Regions from separate parts of the Streptomyces sp. 3-6 genome, predicted to be linked through region 2. Evidence: riboswitches for the same ligand, from Rfam matches in the RefSeq annotation. Region 2 holds a riboswitch; the other holds the start of a gene.
The links. Region 2 has a riboswitch for cobalamin ahead of AC02VZ_RS04565 (energy-coupling factor ABC transporter permease). Riboswitches for the same ligand answer to the same signal wherever they lie in the genome.
Positions count from the first base shown of each region.

Region 1: another riboswitch for cobalamin. It lies ahead of AC02VZ_RS11935 (ribonucleoside-diphosphate reductase subunit alpha); the one in region 2 lies ahead of AC02VZ_RS04565 (energy-coupling factor ABC transporter permease).

Region 1 covers NZ_JBWHZP010000007.1:73,159-83,181, forward strand. The annotation lists gene nagB (glucosamine-6-phosphate deaminase) at 376-1,161, shown strand; gene AC02VZ_RS11915 (GntR family transcriptional regulator) at 1,456-2,220, shown strand; gene AC02VZ_RS11920 (DUF3311 domain-containing protein) at 2,424-2,714, shown strand; gene mctP (monocarboxylate uptake permease MctP) at 2,711-4,339, shown strand; gene AC02VZ_RS11930 (GNAT family N-acetyltransferase) at 4,417-4,938, shown strand; cobalamin riboswitch at 5,006-5,146, shown strand; gene AC02VZ_RS11935 (ribonucleoside-diphosphate reductase subunit alpha) at 5,272-7,647, shown strand; gene AC02VZ_RS11940 (ribonucleotide-diphosphate reductase subunit beta) at 7,647-8,666, shown strand; gene AC02VZ_RS11945 (hypothetical protein) at 8,833-9,069, opposite strand; gene AC02VZ_RS11950 (helix-turn-helix domain-containing protein) at 9,163-10,023, shown strand, end outside.
Region 2 covers NZ_JBWHZP010000002.1:63,594-73,616, reverse strand. The annotation lists gene AC02VZ_RS04570 (ABC transporter substrate-binding protein) at 1-1,022, opposite strand, end outside; cobalamin riboswitch at 1,207-1,388, shown strand; gene AC02VZ_RS04565 (energy-coupling factor ABC transporter permease) at 1,419-2,201, shown strand; gene AC02VZ_RS04560 (energy-coupling factor ABC transporter substrate-binding protein) at 2,198-2,623, shown strand; gene cbiQ (cobalt ECF transporter T component CbiQ) at 2,630-3,379, shown strand; partial or broken gene AC02VZ_RS04550 (energy-coupling factor ABC transporter ATP-binding protein) at 3,376-4,200, shown strand; gene AC02VZ_RS04545 (SGNH/GDSL hydrolase family protein) at 4,442-5,236, opposite strand; gene AC02VZ_RS04540 (DNA repair ATPase) at 5,572-10,023, opposite strand, start outside.

The sequences.
Region 1 (10,023 bases), on a different contig from region 2:
CTAGACCACTCGTCGTGTCCATGCGCGGGAGACTGTTTGTTCGATCGCCGGGTCCGGTCGTCGCGACGGCCGCGCACCACCGCGGGCGTCCACCGTGCAGCCTAACCCGTACCGCCCCGCCGGCGGACCGGCCGGCCGGTGGGGGGGCGTGGCGGGGCGGGCGACGACGGGGGTCCGCGGGGACGCCCGCGCACCTCGCCCGCCCGGGAGGCCGGGGAAGCCGGGCGCGGGAGCGGCGGGCTTCCCGACCCGTGGACCGGTTCGCGCGGGAGGGGGTCACGTCGTACCCTGGTAAGTTCCAATTGGTCTAAACCACCAGGGATCCCCGGGGATCCCGTCCCAGTCGAGTCCTTCTCTCAGATCGGCAGGCCCAGCGTGGAAGTTGTCATCGTTCCGGACGCCAAGGCCGGCGGCGAACTCGTCGCCGACGCCATGGCGCAGCTCCTTCGGCGCAAGCCGGACGCCCTGCTCGGCGTGGCCACCGGTTCGACGCCGTTGCCCGTCTACCAGGCGCTCGCGGCCCAGGTGCGCTCCGGCGCAGTGGACACCTCCCGGGCCCGCGTCGCGCAGCTGGACGAGTACGTGGGGCTGCCCGCCGACCACCCGGAGTCCTACCGCTCGGTGCTGCGGCGCGAGGTCCTGGAGCCGCTCGGCATCGCCCCCGCCTCCTTCATGGGGCCGGACGGCACCGCCGAGGACGTCCAGGCCGCGTGCGACACCTACGACCGGCAGCTGGGCGAGGCCGGCGGCGTCGACCTGCAGCTGCTCGGGATCGGGACGGACGGGCACATCGGGTTCAACGAGCCCTGCTCCTCGCTCGTCTCCCGCACCCGGATCAAGACGCTGACCGAACAGACCCGCAAGGACAACGCGCGCTTCTTCGACGGGGACGTCGAGCAGGTGCCCCACCACGTCATCACCCAGGGCATCGGCACCATCCTGGAAGCCCGCCACCTGGTGCTGCTCGCCACCGGCGCGGGCAAGGCGGACGCGGTCGCGGCGACCGTGGAGGGCCCGGTCGCGGCGGTCTGCCCGGCCTCCGCGCTGCAGATGCACCCGCACGCCACGGTGGTCGTCGACGAGGCGGCGGCGGCCAAGCTGGAGCACGCCGACTACTTCCGGTACACCTTCGCCCACAAGCCGGACTGGCAGGGCATCTGATCCGGCCCCGAGCCACCGTCCCGGCCCGGGCGGGCGTCCCCGCGCTCCCCGGGCCGGGCACCGGGTCCAGGCACCGGCGATCCCTGGCCACGCGCCGGTGCTTCCCGGCCACGGGGGCGTGGTACCGCTCCCCCGGCGCCGCCGTGGTGGCCTAGACCAGCATCCGGTCCCGGCGGTATACAGAGGGGATCACGGACCGTACGGGCCCATCCCCGCCCCGAGCCGTGCCACGATGTGAGCCGCGGCCGATGGGGATGTCGGTCGCTTCGGCACCGGTAGCCGGGAAGGCAGAGCATGAGCACCGACGTCAGCAGTGCGGAGAACGAGGGTGGGACTACGGTCCGTACGGCGCGGGTGCCCAAGTACTACCGGCTGAAGAAGCACCTGCTCGACATGACCGAGACGGCGCCCCCCGGCACCGCGGTCCCGCCCGAACGCACCCTGGCCGCGGAGTTCGACACCTCGCGCACCACCGTGCGCCAGGCCCTCCAGGAGTTGGTGGTCGAGGGCCGGCTGGAGCGCATCCAGGGCAAGGGCACCTTCGTCGCCAAGCCCAAGGTCTCGCAGGCGCTGCAGCTCACCTCCTACACGGAGGACATGCGGGCGCAGGGCCTGGAGCCGACCTCGCAGCTGCTGGACATCGGCTACATCACGGCCGACGACCGGCTCGCGGGCCTGCTGGACATCGCGCCCGGCGGGCGGGTGCTGCGCATCGAGCGGCTGCGCATGGCCAACGGCGAGCCGATGGCCATCGAGACCACCCACCTGTCCGCCAAGCGCTTCCCGGCGCTGCGCCGCAGCCTGGCCAAGTACACGTCCCTCTACACCGCCCTCGCGGAGGTGTACGACGTCCACCTCGCGGAGGCCGAGGAGACCATCGAGACCTCGCTCGCCACCCCGCGCGAGGCAGGTCTGCTGGGCACCGACGTGGGCCTGCCGATGCTGATGCTCTCGCGGCACTCGCGGGACCGGGACGGGCAGCCGGTGGAGTGGGTGCGGTCGGTGTACCGGGGTGACCGGTACAAGTTCGTCGCCCGCCTCAAGCGGCCCCAGGAGTGAGCCCCGCCGGGTCCCGCGGTCCCTCGTTCGGGTCACGGACAGACCCGTCGCAACCGGGTGGTTGACAGGTTTTCCGTTGCTGTTGCCTTGCGGTTGGGCCGCGTTGGGATACCGCTGTCCGCGACGAGGGTCACGGCTCCGTCATCTCGCCCCTAGATTTCCTGCGCACCGACGCCGGAGATCAGTGAGGGGACGAACAGCCGATGTCGAAAGCCCCGGAAGAACCGTCCGCAGTCCCGGAAGCACCGCCCGCGGAGCCCGTGGTGACGCCCGCACGCGTCGTCATCGCCCTCTGCCTGGGCGCACCGTTCGTGGCGATGCTGTGGGTCGGCTCGTACGCCAGGACCGAGCCCGTCCTCATCGGCATCCCGTTCTTCTACTGGTACCAGATGCTGTGGGTGCTGCTGTCCACGGCGCTGACGATGGTCGCGTACCAGCTGTGGAAGCGTGACCAGCGCGCCCGCCGCGCCCGGAAGGGGGGTGCGCAGCGGTGAACGACGGCGTGAACGGCGTGGCCCTCGCCGTCTTCCTCTTCTTCTTCGTCCTGGTCACGGCCATGGGCTTCCTGGCCGCCCGCTGGCGCAGGGCCGAGAACGAGCACAGCCTCGACGAATGGGGCCTGGGCGGCCGGTCGTTCGGCACCTGGGTGACCTGGTTCCTGCTCGGCGGGGACCTGTACACCGCGTACACCTTCGTGGCCGTCCCGGCGGCGATCTACGCGGCGGGCGCGGCGGGCTTCTTCGCGGTGCCGTACACGATCCTGGTGTACCCGCTGATCTTCACCTTCCTGCCCCGCCTGTGGTCGGTGTCGCACCGGCACGGCTACGTGACGACCTCGGACTTCGTGCGCGGCCGGTTCGGCTCCAAGGGGCTGTCGCTGGCGGTCGCCCTGACCGGCATCCTGGCGACCATGCCGTACATCGCGCTCCAGCTGGTCGGCATCCAGGCCGTGCTGGACGTGATGGGCATCGGCGGCGGCGAGCACACCAACTGGTTCGTCAAGGACCTGCCGCTGCTGATCGCGTTCGGCGTCCTGGCGGCCTACACCTACTCGTCGGGCCTGCGGGCGCCGGCGCTGATCGCGTTCGTGAAGGACACGCTGATCTACCTCGTCATCGCGGTGGCGATCATCTACATCCCGATCAAGCTGGGCGGCTTCGACGAGATCTTCGCCGAGGCGGGCGCGGCCTTCGACGAGACCAACCCCGCGACGGGGGCCCCGCGCGGGGCGCTGGTGCCCGGGGACGCGGGTCAGTGGACGTACGCGACGCTGGCGCTGGGGTCGGCGCTCGCGCTGTTCATGTACCCGCACTCGATCACCGCGACGCTGTCCTCGCGCAGCCGGGAGGTGATCCGCCGCAACACCACGATCCTGCCGCTGTACTCGCTCATGCTGGGCCTGCTCGCGCTGCTGGGCTTCATGGCGATCGCGGCCGGGGTCTCGGTGCAGAACGGCCAGCTGGCGATCCCGCAGCTGTTCGAGGACATGTTCCCTGACTGGTTCGCGGGGGTGGCCTTCGCGGCGATCGGCATCGGGGCGCTGGTGCCGGCGGCGATCATGTCGATCGCGGCGGCGAACCTGTTCACCCGCAACATCTACAAGGACTTCATCCGGCCGGACGCGACCCCCGCCCAGGAGACCAAGGTCTCCAAGATCGTGTCGCTGCTGGTGAAGGTGGGCGCGCTGGCCTTCGTGCTGACCATGGACAAGACGGTGGCGATCAACTTCCAGCTGCTCGGCGGAATCTGGATCCTGCAGACCTTCCCGGCACTGGTGGGCGGTCTGTTCACCCGGTGGTTCCACCGCTGGGCGCTGCTCGGCGGCTGGGCGGTCGGCATGGTCTACGGCACGGTCGCCGCGTACGGGGTGGCGTCGCCGACGCAGAAGCACTTCGGGGGTTCGGCGAAGGAGATCCCGGGCATCGGCGAGATCGGCTACATCGGCCTCACCGCGTTCGTGATCAACGTGGTGGTGACCGTGGTGCTGACGTTCGTGCTGCGGGCCCTCAAGGCGCCCGAGGGCATCGACGAGACGCGGCCGCAGGACTACACGGCGGACGCGGGCGACCCGGGCGTCGCCGTGGAGCTCCCGCCGGCGACGGCGGGCAGCGCGCACTGACGCCCCCGGGGACGGGACGGCGGGCCGACGGTGGAGAACCTGCGGCCCGCCGTCCCCTGCCGGGGCAGACTCGACCCATGGACATCACCATCCGTCACGCCCTGCCCGCCGAGTACCCGACGCTCGGCGCGATCACCGCCCGCGCCTATCTCGACGACGGGCTCCTCGACTTCGGGGAGAGCGACGCGTATCTGGGCGAGCTGAGCAATGTCGCGAAGCGGGCCGCCGCCGCCGAGGTGCTGGTCGCCGTGGAGGGCGGCCCACCGCCCGGCGGGCGGGTGCTGGGCGGGGTGACGTTCGTGCCGCGCGGCGGGCCGATGGCGGACCTGGCCGGGTCCGGCGAGGCGGAGATCAGGATGCTGGCGGTCGACCGGACCGCCCGGGGGCGGGGCACCGGCGAGGCCCTGGTGCGGGCGTGCGTGGACCGGGCGCGGGCCCTGGAGGGCTGCGTGCGGGTCGTGCTGTCGACCCAGCGCAGTATGCACGCGGCGCACCGGATCTACGAGCGACTGGGCTTCGTCCGCGCCCCGCACCGGGACTGGAACCCGCTCCCGCACGTGGACGACATCCAGCTGCTGTCCTACGAGCTGACGCTGTGACACGGACGCGCTGACGCCGGGCGCGCCACAAGATATGGGGCTGTCGGCAACGCCCGGCACAAGATGTATGCTCGTGCTCGCTGTCGCCGCAGGGGAATCCGGTGCGAATCCGGAACTGTCCCGCAACGGTGTACTTGTGCGTGTTCGCGTCCCCACGCGTCCCCGCACGGGCTTCAGTCCGAGGACCTGCCGACAGTGCGCCCGGCCGTCCGGCCCGGGTGCTCCGACGTCCGGGCCTCGCGGAATGGGCCGGTGGACGCACGACGCCGTGCGCGTCCCGTGCTGCCCCCTGCCCTCGACGAGGCCCCGTGCCGAGCGAGGGAGAGCCCCCACGTGACCATCGCGCCAGCGGATCCGGTCTCAGCCAGCGACGTACCCCCGGAGGGCGACGGCCCGGGTGCCGCGCTGCTGCGCACCCTGACCGGTCTGACCGCCGACCTCCCCGACGCCGACCCCGGCCGGGTGGCCGCCGCCGCCCTGCGCGGCCGGTCCGCCCGGGCGGACGAGGCGGAGCTGCGGGAGCTGGCCACCGAGGCCGCCGCCGGGCTCATCTCCGAGGATCCGGCCTACTCCCGCCTCGCCGCCCGGCTGCTGACGCTCGCCATCCGCGAGGAGGCCGCCTCGCAGGGCGTCACCTCGTTCTCCTCCTCCGTGGCGACCGGGCACCGCGAGGGGCTCGTCGCCGACCGGACGGCCGACTTCGTCCGGCGGCACGCGGAGCGGCTGGACGCGCTGATCGACACCGGCGCGGACGACCGCTTCGGCTACTTCGGGCTGCGCACCCTGCACAGCCGCTACCTGCTCCGGCACCCGATCACCCGCCGGGTCGTGGAGACCCCGCAGCACTTCCTGCTGCGCGTCGCCTCCGGACTGGCCGAGGACGACGGCGACCGCTCGGTGGACGAGGTGGCCGCGCTGTACGGGCTGATGAGCCGCCTGGACTACCTGCCCTCCTCCCCCACCCTGTTCAACTCCGGTACGCGGCACCCGCAGATGTCGTCCTGCTACCTGCTGGACTCCCCCCGGGACGAGCTGGACTCGATCTACGACCGCTACCACCAGGTGGCCCGCCTGTCCAAGCATGCGGGCGGGATCGGCCTGGCCTACTCCCGCATCCGCGCCCGGGGTTCGCTGATCCGCGGCACCAACGGGCACTCCAACGGCATCGTGCCGTTCCTGAAGACGCTGGACGCCTCGGTCGCCGCGGTGAACCAGGGCGGGCGGCGCAAGGGCGCGGCGGCGGTCTACCTGGAGACCTGGCACGCCGACATCGAGGAGTTCCTGGAGCTGCGCGACAACACCGGGGAGGACGCCCGCCGGACGCACAACCTGAACCTGGCGCACTGGGTGCCGGACGAGTTCATGCGCCGGGTGGACGCCGACGCCCCGTGGTCGCTGTTCTCCCCGGTGGACGTGCCGGAGCTGGTGGACCTGTGGGGCGAGGAGTTCGACGCCGCCTACCGCGCCGCCGAGGCAAAGGGACTGGCCCGCCGGACCCTGCCCGCCCGGGAGCTGTACGGCCGGATGATGCGCACCCTGGCGCAGACCGGCAACGGCTGGATGACCTTCAAGGACGCCGCCAACCGCACCGCCAACCAGACGGCCACGCCCGGGCACGTCATCCACTCCTCCAACCTGTGCACGGAGATCCTGGAGGTCACCGACGACGGGGAGACGGCGGTCTGCAACCTGGGGTCGGTCAACCTGGGCGCGTTCGTCGACCCGGAGGCCGGTGACCTCGACTGGGAGCGGCTGGACGCGACCGTGCGCACGGCCGTCACCTTCCTGGACCGGGTGGTGGACATCAACTTCTACCCGACCGAGCAGGCGGAGCGCTCCAACGCCCGCTGGCGCCCGGTGGGGCTGGGGGCCATGGGCCTGCAGGACGTGTTCTTCCGGCTCCGGCTGCCCTTCGACTCCCCCGAGGCGCGGGCGCTGTCCACCCGGATCGCCGAGCGGATCATGCTGGCCGCCTACGAGACCTCCGCGGACCTCGCGGAGCGCAACAGCCCGCTGCCGGCCTGGGAGCACACCCGGACCGCCCGGGGCGTGCTGCACCCCGACCACTACGCGACCGACCTGGCCTGGCCCGAGCGGTGGGCGGCGCTGCGCCAGCGGATCGCGCGGACCGGCATGCGCAACGCGCTGCTGCTGGCCATCGCGCCCACCGCCACCATCGCCTCGATCGCGGGCGTCTACGAGTGCATCGAGCCGCAGGTGTCCAACCTGTTCAAGCGCGAGACGCTGTCGGGCGAGTTCCTCCAGGTCAACTCCTACCTGGTGGACGACCTCAAGCGGCTCGGCGTGTGGGACGCGCGCACGCGTGAGGCGCTGCGCGAGGCGGGCGGGTCGGTGCAGGGCTTCGCCTGGATCCCGGAGGAGGTGCGCCGGCTCTACCGCACGGCGTGGGAGATCCCGCAGCGCGCGCTGATCGACATGGCCGCCGCCCGCACCCCGTTCCTGGACCAGGCACAGTCGCTGAACCTGTTCCTGGAGACGCCGACCATCGGGAAGCTGTCCTCGATGTACGCGTACGCCTGGAAGCAGGGGTTGAAGACCACGTACTACCTGCGGTCGCGTCCGGCGACCCGCATCGCCCGCGCCGCCCGGGCCCAGACCCCGGCGGCCGTGCCCGTCCCGCAGGCGGCCCCCGACGACGCCGTCGCCTGCTCCCTGGAAAACCCCGAGTCCTGCGAGGCCTGCCAGTGATGTCCAGCACCACCCGTACCCAGAACCTGCTCGACCCGGGCTTCGAACTGACGCTGCGTCCCATGCGCTACCCCGACTTCTACGAGCGCTACCGGGACGCCATCAAGAACACCTGGCATGTGGAGGAGGTCGACCTGCACTCCGACGTGGCCGACCTGGCGAAGCTCAGCCCGTCCGAGCAGCACCTCATCGGGCGGCTGGTGGCCTTCTTCGCCACCGGTGACTCGATCGTCGCGAACAACCTGGTGCTGACGCTGTACAAGCACATCAACTCCCCCGAGGCCCGGCTGTACCTGTCCCGGCAGCTGTTCGAGGAGGCGGTGCACGTCCAGTTCTACCTGACCCTGCTGGACACCTACCTGCCCGACCCGGACGACCGGGCGGCGGCCTTCGCCGCGGTGGAGAACATCCCGTCCATCCGGGAGAAGGCCGAGTTCTGCTTCACGTGGATGGACTCGGTGGAGAAGCTGGAGCGGCTGGAGACCCGGGCGGACCGCCGGCGGTTCCTGCTGAACCTGATCTGCTTCGCGGCCTGCATCGAGGGCCTGTTCTTCTACGGGGCCTTCGCCTACGTGTACTGGTTCCGCAGCCGCGGCCTGCTGCACGGGCTGGCGACCGGGACGAACTGGGTGTTCCGCGACGAGACGATGCACATGTCGTTCGCCTTCGACGTGGTGGACACCGTCCGCAAGGAGGAGCCCGGCCTGTTCGACGAGGAGCTGGGGCAGCAGGTCACCGACATGCTCCGCGAGGCGGTGGAGGCGGAGCTGCAGTTCGCGCGGGACCTGTGCGGGGACGGACTGCCCGGCATGAACACCGAGTCGATGCGCCAGTACCTGGAGTGCGTCGCGGACCAGCGGCTGACCCGGCTGGGCTTCGCGCCGATGTACGGCTCGGAGAACCCGTTCTCGTTCATGGAGCTCCAGGGCGTCCAGGAGCTGACCAACTTCTTCGAGCGGCGGCCGTCCGCCTACCAGGTGGCGGTGGAGGGCACGGTCGACCTGGACGAGGACTTCTAGTCCCCCGACCGGCACCGGTGTCCTGTCGTCCGGTCCCCGTCGGACCGGACGGCCCGGACGGCCCGGCCAGTTGAGTCCGGCCCGGACGGGACGACAGGTTCCCGGGGCCCGCCGGGCCGTACCCGGCGGGCCGTGCGGCCCCGCTCCGGCGGGGTGCCGCCCCGGGTCACGCCGCTCGCGTGGTGTGGTGCGGGGCGGTGCTCCGCGCCGGGGCGGACCGGTCCGCCGGCACGGACCGCAGGGCGGGGGCGCGGCGGGGCAGGGGTGCGGTCTCGGCCTGCCGGATCTGGCGGTCGATCCGCCGGTCGCGCACGATGCCGAACACGGCGGGCAGGATCATCAGCGCGAACAGTCCGAGGACGAAGAGCATTCCGATCAGTGCTTGCGTCTGTGTCGTATCCATAGACATCAGTCTCGCCGGTTACGGTCCTTACCAACAGTGGCAGGGCTGCCGCGCACCCTCGATTTACTGCCACTCGCGCGGCAGACTGGTGCCATGCTCCGGAATGTGGCCGTCGTCCTCCTCGACGGCGTGAACCCCTTCGAACTCGGCGTGGTCTGCGAGGTCTTCGGCACCGACCGCACCGACGAGGGCCTGCCCGCCTACGACTTCGCGGTCGCCTCCGCCGAAGGCCCGGTGCTGCGCACCGAGGCGGGCTTCGCGATCCGGGTCGACCACGGCCTGGAACGCCTGGAGAGCGCCGACCTCATCGCGGTCCCCGCGGGACGCGGTTTCGACGCCCGGTCCTTCCCTCCCGAGCTGCTGGACGCGCTGCGCCGCGGGGTGGAACGCGGCGCCCGGGTGGCCAGCGTCTGCTCGGGGGTCTTCGTCCTCGCCGCGGCCGGACTGCTCGACGGGCGCCGCGCCACGGTGCACTGGCGCCACGCCGACGAGCTGAAGCGGCAGTACCCGCACCTGACGGTGGAGCCGGACGTGCTCTACGTCGACGAGGGCCCGGTGATCACCTCCGCCGGGACGGCCGCCGGCATCGACGCCTGCCTGCACCTGGTGCGCAAGGAGCACGGCTCGGAGGTCGCCAACCGGATCGCCCGGCGCATGGTGGTGCCGCCGCACCGCGACGGCGGCCAGGCCCAGTACATCGAGCGCCCGGTGCCGCCCGCGGGCGGGGACACCGTCTCGGACGTGCTGGTGTGGCTGCAGGAGCACCTCGACGAGGAGGTCACCGTCGAACAGCTCGCGGCCCGCGCGCTGATGTCGCCGCGGACCTTCGCCCGCCGGTTCCAGCAGGAGACCGGCACCACGCCCTACCGCTGGGTCCTGGGCCAGCGGGTGCTGCTGGCCCAGCGCCTGCTGGAGGGGACCGACGAGACGGTGGACGCGATCGCCGGACGCACC
Region 2 (10,023 bases):
TTCTTGGCGCGGGCGAGGTCGCGCGGGCGCTCGACGTCCTCGGCGAACCAGGAGTCGTCGACGGGCAGGGGGCCGTAGGCGGGCCGGCCGGCGCCGTCGAGGATCTTGTCGACCATGGCCTTGCGGTCCACGGACAGGTCCAGGGCCCGGCGGATGGCGGTGTCGCGGGTGACGGGGTGCTCGGTGGGGAGGGTGACCGCGCGGAAGTCGTAGGAGGTGGCCCGGTACGTCCTGCGGTCGTCGTCCTTCTCGAAGGTGGCGGCGAGGTTGGGCGGCAGGGTCGCGCCGTCGAGGTCGCCGGAGCGCAGCCGGGTGGCGCGGACGTCGTCGTCGGCGATGATCGCCATGGTGAGCTTTGTCACCTCGGGGGCGCCGCCCCAGTAGTCCGGGTTGGCCTTGAAGGTGAGCTTCTCGCCCTTGCGCCAGTCGGTGAGGACGTACGGTCCGGTGCCGATCGGCCGGGTGTTGAAGGAGCCGGTGTTGGGGTCCTGCTTCCCGGCCACGTGCTCGGGGACGATGGGCAGCACGGTGCGGGAGGCGAAGGCCGCGTAGGGGTAGTCGAGGGTGAAGACGACCTTGTGGTCGCCGTCGGCCCGGACCTCCTTGATGGCGTCCAGTTCGCTCTTGGCGGTGTTGTTGGTCTTGTCGTCGAGCACCGTGCGGTAGGTGTAGACGACGTCCTCGCTGGTCAGCGGCTCGCCGTCACTGAACTTCACGTCGTCGCGGAGGGTGAAGGTGTAGGTGCGGCCGTCGTCGGCGACCTCGGGGAGGTCCTTGGCGAGGGCGGGCTGGAGGTTCATCTCCGCGTCGCGGGCCAGCAGCCCGTCGAAGATCTTGGAGTTGCCGTCCTTGCCGTAGCCGAGGAGCGGGTTCAGGGTGTCCGGCTCGGAGGGGACCCCGATCACCACGGCGTCGGCGGCTCCGCCGCCGTCCGCACCGCCGTTGCCCGGTGCCGAGCAGGCGGCGACCGTGCCCGCCATCACCGCGGCGACGGCGGCGCTCCGTACGCGTCGGGTCGTCATCGAACCTCACACTCCAGTTGACCGATAATCGTTGTTGCATATTAGTTGCAGCAAGGGGCTACCCGGTACCGGCTCCCCCCAGTCCCCGCACGCCCCCTCACTCCGGGGCGCGCGAAGCGGCCGGGGAGTGGGGGCGCCGTGCGTGCGCTCCCGGTGACCGCTTGTCACCGGACGGGAAAGGGCACTACTGTCGCCACGCCTTGGTGACGGGAAATCCGGTGCGACACCGGTGCGGCCCTCGCCACTGTGATCGGGAAGTCCTGCTCCGGCCCTCACGGGCGGCCACTGGGTCCTCGGACCCGGGAAGGCGGAGCACGGGCGGTGGTACCCGTCAGCCAGGAGACCGGCCAAGGCGCGTCAACCATCCACGAGGTGCTGGAGAGGGTCTGCTGAGCCATGCACATAGCCGAGGGTTTTCTGCCACCGGCGCACGCGGTCGCCTGGGGTGCCGTGTCGGCGCCGTTCGTCGTCCACGGAGCCCGGTCGCTCGTCCGTGAGGTCAGGAACCATCCCGAGAGCACCCTGCTCCTGGGCGCCTCCGGAGCGTTCACGTTCGTTCTGTCCGCGTTGAAACTGCCGTCGGTGACCGGCAGTTGCTCCCACCCCACGGGGACGGGACTCGGCGCCATCCTGTTCCGGCCGCCGGTCATGGCGGTCCTGGGCACCATCACCCTGCTGTTCCAGGCGCTGCTGCTCGCCCACGGCGGGCTGACCACGCTCGGCGCCAACGTCTTCTCGATGGCGGTCGTCGGACCGTGGGCCGGGTACGGCGTCTACCGGCTGCTGCGCCGCGCGGACGTGCCGCTGATGGGCGCGGTGTTCGCCGCCGCGTTCGTCGCCGACCTGTCGACGTACTGCGTGACCAGCGTGCAGCTGGCGCTCGCCTTCCCCGACCCGGCCGGCGGCTTCGCCGGCGCGCTCGGCACGTTCGGCACCGTCTTCGCCGTCACCCAGATCCCGCTGGCGGTCAGCGAGGGACTGCTCACCGTGCTGGTGATGCGCCTGCTGGTGCGCTCCAGCCGGGGCGAGCTGACCCGGCTCGGCGTGCTGGTGACGCGGGCCGGACGCGCGACGGCGGACTCCGCGGACCCGTCCCGCGCGTCCCACGCGTCCGGCCCGTCCGACGCCTCCGGCGCTCCCGGTGCCTCCGGCACGGCCTCCGGGGCGGTGACCCGATGAGCCGGAACGCCAGGATCAACACGCTGCTGCTGCTCGCCGTCGTCGTGCTCGCGGTGATCCCGCTGGTGTTCGGACTCGGCGACCACAAGGAGGAGCCCTTCGCCGGTGCGGACGCCGAGGCGGAGACGGCGATCACGGAGATCGACCCGGACTACGAACCGTGGTTCTCCCCGCTGTACGAACCCCCGTCCGGCGAGGTCGAGTCGGCCCTGTTCGCCCTCCAGGCGGCGATCGGCGCGGGCGTCCTCGCGTACTACTTCGGACTGCGGCGGGGCCGCCGGCAGGGCGAGGAGCGGGCGTCGGACCCCGGCTCGGCCCCCACGGCGACGGAGGCGGCGGCCGGGACCACGGCAGCCGGCCCGGGCGCGCGGGCGGAGCCGGTCCCCGGCCCCGGGGACGACGCCGGCGAGCGGCGGGTCTGATCCCGGGTGCTCCCGATCGACGCGGCGGCGCACAGCAGTCACTGGCGCCGCCGCCACCCCCTGGACAAAGCGGTACTGGGCCTCGGACTCACCGTGCTCGCGATCTCGCTGCCGCCCTGGCCGGGCGCGGCCCTGGTGCTGGTGACCGCCGTCGCCCTGCTGCTGGGCCCGGCCCGCGTGCCCGGCCGCCGGCTGTGGCGCGCCTACCGGGTGCCGCTGGCGTTCTGCGTCACCGGGGCGCTCCCGCTGCTGGTGCAGGTGGGCGGCTCCGCAGGGTTCCTCTCGCCCGCGGCCCACGGTCCGCAGCGGGCCGCGGAGGTGCTGCTGCGGACCTCGGCCGCCTCCCTCGGCGTGCTGCTGTTCGCCTTCACCACCCCGATGTCCGACCTGCTGCCCCGCCTGGTCCGGGCCGGGGTGCCGGCGCCGCTCGTCGACGTGGCGCTGGTGACGTACCGCATGAGCTTCCTGCTGCTCGACGCCGTCCGCCGGGTCCGTGAGGCGCAGGCCGCCCGGCTCGGGCACACCACCCGGGCCGCGACCTGGCGCTCGCTGGGCGGGCTCGGCGCCACCGCCTTCGTGCGTTCCTTCGACCGGGCGGCGCGGCTCCAGGCCGGGCTGGCCGGGCGCGGCTACGACGGCACCCTGCGCGTGCTGGTGCCCGAGGTGCGCGTCTCGGTGCCCTTCACGGCCGCTAGCCTGGCCCTGCTGGGGGCCCTCGCGGTCCTGGCCCTCGTCCTGGAAGGACCGCTGTCGTGAGCGCGCGCGAACTGGTGGCCCTGCGGGGCGCGTCCTTCGCCTACGAGGACGGTCCGGCCGTGCTCAGCGGCCTGGACTTCGCCGTCCGCGCGGGGCGTGCGCTGGCCCTGCTGGGACGCAACGGCAGCGGCAAGACCACCCTGATGCGCCTGCTCAGCGGCGGACTGCGCCCGCACACCGGGGAGTTGACGGTCCAGGGCCGGCCGGTGCGGTACGACCGGCCCGGGCTGACGCGGCTGCGGACGGCGGTGCAGCTGGTGGTGCAGGACCCGGACGACCAGCTGTTCGCCGCGTCCGTCGGGCAGGACGTGTCGTTCGGGCCGCTGAACCTCGGGCTGCCCGACGCGGAGGTGCGGCACCGGGTCGCCGAGGCGCTGGCCGCGCTGGACATCACCGCCCTGGCCGACCGGCCGACCCACCTGCTCTCCTACGGGCAGCGCAAACGGGCGGCGATCGCGGGGGCGGTGGCGATGCGGCCCCGGGTGCTGATCCTGGACGAGCCGACGGCCGGCCTGGACCCCGACGGGCAGGAACGCCTGCTCACCACGCTCGACGGGCTGCGCGCGGGCGGCACCACGGTGGTGATGGCCACCCACGACGTGGACCTGGCGCTGCGCTGGGCCGACGACGCGGCCCTGCTCACCCCCTCCGGCGTGCGCACCGGCCCGGTCGCCCGCCTGCTGGCCCGCACGGACCTCCTCGCCGCGGCCGGTCTGCGGCTGCCCTGGGGCGTGGCGGCCGGCCACGTCCTGCGGTCGCACGGCCTGTCGGCCGACGCCTCCGCGGGCCCGCGGACCCCGGAGGAACTGCTCGCCCTCGCCGCCGACGGGGGCGTGGCGGCCGAGGAGGCGATCCGTGGGGTGCGCGGGGCGCCGGACGCACCGGACGCGGCCGGAGCGGACGGGCCCGGGGACGGTACGCCGACGGCCTGTTCCCCGGAGGCGGAAGCTCCGGGGAACAGGCCGTCAGAAGGCCGGGGGCCGGCCGAACGGGCCGCGGACGACGGGGCGTCGGGCGAGCGCGACGCGGGCGGCGCGGGGCCCGGAGGCACCGGCCCGGGGTCTAGAGCGCCGAGCGGAAGGCGGGCAGGTAGCCGCTGGACTGGCCGACGGCCTTGGGGTGGTAGGAGTTGGTGACCGGCAGGGTCACGCTGTGCAACCAGGCGTCGCCGGAGCAGAGTTCGTGGCCGGTGAACTCGTCGACCACGCTGGAGTAGGAGAACCCGGCGTTGGCGGCCCGCTTGGCGATGACGCCGTTCAGGACGTCGGCCGCGTTGTTGATGGCGCCGCGCTCGGTCTCGGTGAGGCCGGCGATGCAGTTGCCGGACAGCTTGTAGAAGCGGGGGTAGCCGAGGACCACGACGTGCGCCTGCGGGGAGCGGGCGCGGATGCCGTTGTAGAGCGAGTCCAGCTTGCCGGGCAGGGAGCTCTGCATCTGGCCGACGGCGGTGTTGACGCGGCTGACGCAGGTGGCCTCGCTCTGCAGCACGCATGCCTGCATGACGTCCGCGAAGCCGATGTCGTTGCCGCCCGCCGAGACGCTGACGAGCGTGGTGGAGGAGGTCAGCGCACCCAGCTGGCCGCTGGAGACGGTGGAGGTCGTCGCGCCCGAACAGGCGACGAAGCGGAAGGAGGCCGGGGAGTTGGCGTTGGCCCACAGCTGCGGGTAGGCCTTGGTGCTCCGCTTGCAGTCACCGCTTTCGGAGGTGTAGCTGCCGGCGCCGACGCCGGAGGAGTAGGAGTCGCCGAGGGCGACGTAGTGCTGTCCGGCGGCCGCGGCGGGTTGCGCCAGGCCGAGAACGGTGGCGGCACCCAGCAGGAGGGTCGCCAGGGAAGCCGCGAGGGAACGCACTGACACGTGTATCCGCCCTTCACGCGCGTTGCTTGCACCGGTAGTTGAGGGAGCAAGCACGGTTGTAGCAGGCCGGGATACCGCGCGGTAACCGTCGCGCTGGAAGTCATCCGGAATGCCCCGAATACTGAGGTGCTCACATCAACTACGCGCGTGGATAAACCTCTGACGTGGGGTCTTGTCGTGGAGATCTGGGAGGACTTGAGGGTGTCCGCCGCGAGGCGTGGTCACCGGGCCCGGCCCCCGGGCGGCGCGCCCCGCCCGGCCCTGCCCCCGGGCGACCTGCCCCGGCGAACGCGCCACCCGGCCCCCGACCCCCGGGTGGCGCCCCGTCGCCCCGCTCAGCCCACCTCCGCCCGTCCCGCCCCGTTGGGGGGCGCGGTCAACGGGGGTGCCGGGGACGCGGGGTGCGTCGGCGGGCCGGCGAGGAGGCGGCGGGGGTCGGCCGCGCGGGTGATGGCGGTCTCGACGGCGGCGATCCGCTCCCCCAGCACCGCCAGGGCGGCGATGGCGCGGGTCAGCGCGTCGTCGTCCGGGCCGCCCAGGGTGCTGGTGCGGACGTGGGCGGCCTTCACCTCGGCCCAGCGGTCGGCCTGCGCCGGGGTGAGCGTGCCGCGCAGTTCGGCCAGCTTGAGCAGGTTCGCCTCGGCGCCGGTGGTGAGGGTCTGCGCCTCGGCCGTGTAGTGGTCGTGGACGACTGCGGCGAGTTCGGCCTCGTTCATGACCGGCTGGATCCGCTGGGCGATCTTGTTCATGTTGCGGTAGGAGCCCTGGAGCCGGAACGGCGGTTCCGTGCGGGCGTCGTCGGACTGCGCGGCGGAGGCGATGTAGGCCGCGTTGACGGCGAGGACGGTGCGGCGCGCGGCGAGCAGGTGGCGCAGCACGGCCAGGACGCGGTCGAGTTCGGTGGGCGCGTACGGGTGGGCGAGGCGGTCGGGGCGGGCCGTGGGGTCGTCCGCCGCCAGCCGGAGCAGCAGGGCGAGGTCGGCGCGGTCGCGGGCGGCGAGCGGGGCGAGGACCGGGTTGGCGGTGAGCGCGTTCTCCACGAAGCTCAGCGCGAACACCTCCTCCTTGCCGGTGAGGACGTCGCCCAGGTTCCACACGTCGGCGCGGTTGGCGAGCATGTCGGGCACCCGGAAGACCTCACCGGACTCGGTGTAGGGGTTGCCGGCCATGCACACCGCGAACCGCTTGCCGCGCAGGTCGTAGGTGCGCGGCTCGCCCTGCCAGACGCCCTCCACGCGGCGGGTGGAGTCGCACAACGGGATGAACTTCTGCAGCAGTTCGGGCGAGCAGTGCTGGATGTCGTCGAGGTGCAGGAGCGTGTTGCTTCCGGCGGCCAGCGCGAAGTTGATCTTCTCGATCTCCTGGCGGGCGGTCGCGTTGGGCGCCTCGGCCGGGTCGAGGGAGGTGACGGCGTGGCCGAGGGCGGGGCCGCTCACCTTGACCAGCAGCAGGCCGAGCCGGTGGGCCACGTACTCCATGAGCGTGGTCTTGCCGTAGCCGGGCGGGGACAGGAGCAGCAGCAGGCCGCCGGTGCCGGTGCGGGCGTCATCGCCGGTGGTGCCGAGCTGTTTGGCGAGGCTGTCGCCGACGAGCGGCAGGTACACCTCGTCGACCAGGCGGTTGCGGACGAACGAGGACATCACGCGCGGGCGGTGGTCGTCCAGCCGCAGCCGGGCCCGCTCGGCGGTCACCCGCTCGGTGCGGTGGCGCTGGAAGGCGCGGAACGCGGGCACGTCGTGCTCCCGGAACCGCCGGGTGCGGGCGAGGAACTCGTCGATGCGCAGGCCGAGCCGGCGGTCGGTGATGCGGGGATGGGTGCCGAGCAGCCCGTCCACCGTGGTGGTCAGGGGCGCGTCGGAGACGTGGCGCGGCAGGTCCGGGCACAGCTCGGCGGCCACCGCCTCCGCGAGGTCGCCGGGGGTCACGTCGGCGTCGGCGGCCGTGGCGTACGCGGACAGCCACGCCTCGACCAGGCGGCGGCGCGCGGTCAGGTCGTCCAGGGCGGGCAGGTCGTCCTGGTAGGCGGCGGGGGCCGCGTCGCGGAAGCGGTCGAGCAGGGTGTGCACCCTGGCGGCGAGGACGAACCCCTCGGGGCCGGTGGTGAGTTCCTCCAGGAGGTAGGCGGCCGACGCGCCGGCGGGGACGGTCGCGTCGCCGTGCCAGTCGGCGAGGGCCCGCTCGGTCTCCGCCCGCAGGTCGTCGAGGGCGGAGGTGGGGCCGAAGGCCTCGGCCACGCGGGCCAGGGAGCGGGCCCGGCGGGTGAGGGCGGACCGCTGCTCCGGTGTGGTGCCGTGGGCCCAGTACAGCAGGGCGGCGGCGCGGGCGGCGGGCTCGTGGCGCAGGGTGCCGGCGGTGCCGTGCAGGCGCAGGGCGGCGGTGAGGATCGCGGTGGCGTCCTGGTCGTGGACCCCGCGTTCGTACCCTTCGTCGTACGCCTCCTCGGCGGCCCGGCGGACCAGGGCGCCGAGGTCACCGGCGGCGTTCAGCGCCTCGGGGCCGTGGTCGTGGAGCAGGCGGGCGGCGAGGTGTTCGGCGCGGTAGACCTCGGGCGACTCGGACGGCAGGTGCCGGTTCCAGTAGGGGCGGGCCGCGAGGAGCGCGGGGTCGTCGACGGGGGCCCGGTAGTCGGTGCCGGTGAGGGCGAAGGCGAGGCCGTCGCCCTGCGGGACGAGGGTGAGTTCGGGGCTGCGGCCGGTGACGGCGAAGCGGTGTCCACCCAGGCGGACGGCCCGGCCGCCGTCCGCGTAGAGGTCGGTGCGGTCGCGCAGGGCCCGGTCCGCCTCCTGGCGGGCGGTGCGGATGCGGCCGTCGAGTTCCTCCGCGCGGACGCGGTCGCCGAGGGCGCGCAGTTCGTCGGCGGTGCGGCGGACCTTGACGATCAGCGGGTCGGAGGCGAAGTAGGTGCTGACGGCGTCGGCGTCGGCGAGGGCCGCGGAGCGGCGGGCGACGGCCTCCAGGGCGCGGTCGGCGGCGGTGGCGAGCTGTTCGGCGCGGTGGGCGCGGGCGTCGGTGAGGCTCTGCCGGCGGGCGGTGAACGCCTCGTGGATCGCGGTGCGCTGGTCCATCAGCTCGCCGAGGACGTCGTCGGACTCCGCGAAACGGGACTCCAGCACCTCCAGTTGGGCGAGGGCGCGGGCCAGTTGGTCGTCGCACGCCTCGGGGGTGTCGGCCGCGGCCAGCGCGCCGGTGACGGTGCGGCCGAGCAGGGCGAGTTCGGCGGCGAACCCGGCGCGGGTCTCCCGGTCGAGGAGGGCGCGGCGGCGGGTGTCGAGGGTGGCGCGGGCGCGGTTGACGCCGCCGAGGGCCTCGGCGACGCGTTCCAGGACGGCGGTGCGGACGGTGGTGTCGGCGATGTCGAGGGAACCGACCACCTCGGTGACGGTGCGCAGTCCGTCGGCGAGTTCCTCCAGGCGGGCGGCGACCGGAGCGGCCCCGGCGGCGGTGGTGATCGCGTCCGCGTCGGCGACGAGGCGTTCGACGTCGGCGTGGTGGGCGGCGAAGGCGTCCTCGCGGGCGAGGAAGTCGACGGCGCGCCGCCCGAACGAGGCGAGGTCGGCCTCGGCCGCGGCGGCCAGCTCGTCGATGCGGGCGCGGTCCGCGTACCGCAGGTCCCTCAGGGTGAGCAGGTGGCCCTGGGCGTGCCGGAGTTCGGTGAGTCCGGTGACCCAGGCGGCCGCCTCGCGGGGCTGTTCGCCGCGCAGTCGGCGCACCACGGCGGCGACCCGCGCGGCGGCCTCGTCGAGGGCGTCGGCGGCGTGGCGGGTGAGGGAGCGGACGGTCTCGAACTCGGCGAGGACCTGTCCGGCGGTGCCGCGCATCCGCTCCAGCGGGGAGCGCATGTCGCCCAGGTCGGCGTCGCCGAGCCAGTGGTGGGCGTCGAGGGTGCGCACACAGGCGGTGACCAGGGCCTGGTGGGCCTCCGTCGTCGGGGTGGTCTCGGCGGCGGAGCGGGCCAGGGACAGGCAGTCGGAGATGCCGCGCACCAGGTCGGCGTTGCCGAGCCGGGCGAGCGGGCCGTCGCCCGGCGGCCGGGCGGCGGCGTGGGTGTCGGAGACGTAGGGGGTGCGCCAGACCTGGACGGGGTGGACGCGGGCGGGGTCGTCGCCGTCGGGCCGCAGCAGGGTGAGGGTGCCGTCGTCGGTGAGCGCCCAGCCGTGGCCGGTGAGGGGGGTGGCGACCTCCTCCCGGATGACGTTGTAGGACAGCAGCAGGGCGCGGCCCCGGGCGGGGGCGTGGAAGGCGTACAGCACGTCCTCGCCGTTGGGCGAGCGCACCTCGCGTTCGAAGTCCGTGCCGGTGGTGTCGAGGTCGTACGTCTTGTGCGGCCCGGCGGCCAGGCAGTAGCCGCCGGGGAAGACGATGCCCCGGTCGCCGGGGAGGCGGCGGCAGCCCCGGCCGATGCCGTCGAGGCGGACGACGGTCCTGGTGAGGGTGTTGAAGACCAGGTGGCGGTACGCGGTCTCCTTGTAGGGCAGGACCCGCAGCAGGACGAGGGCGCCGACGCGGGCGTGGGCGATCTCGGCGTCGGCGAGGGACTGCAGGGGTTCGTCGACTGGTTCGGAGTGGATGCCGTCGGGGCTGTCCGTGTCGTCGGCGGCCCTGACGGTGAGGGTGCCGCCGAGCGTGTCGACGAGGACCGCGCCGAGCACGGAGACGTGCGGGTGGCGGCCGAGGACGTGGTCCTCGCGGGTTGTGCGGGTCCACTCGATGTCGGGGGCCGGGGTGCGGGCGTGGTCGCGGTCGCCGCGCGCGTCGAGGAAGGCGGTCCGGCCGTCCTCGGTGACCGA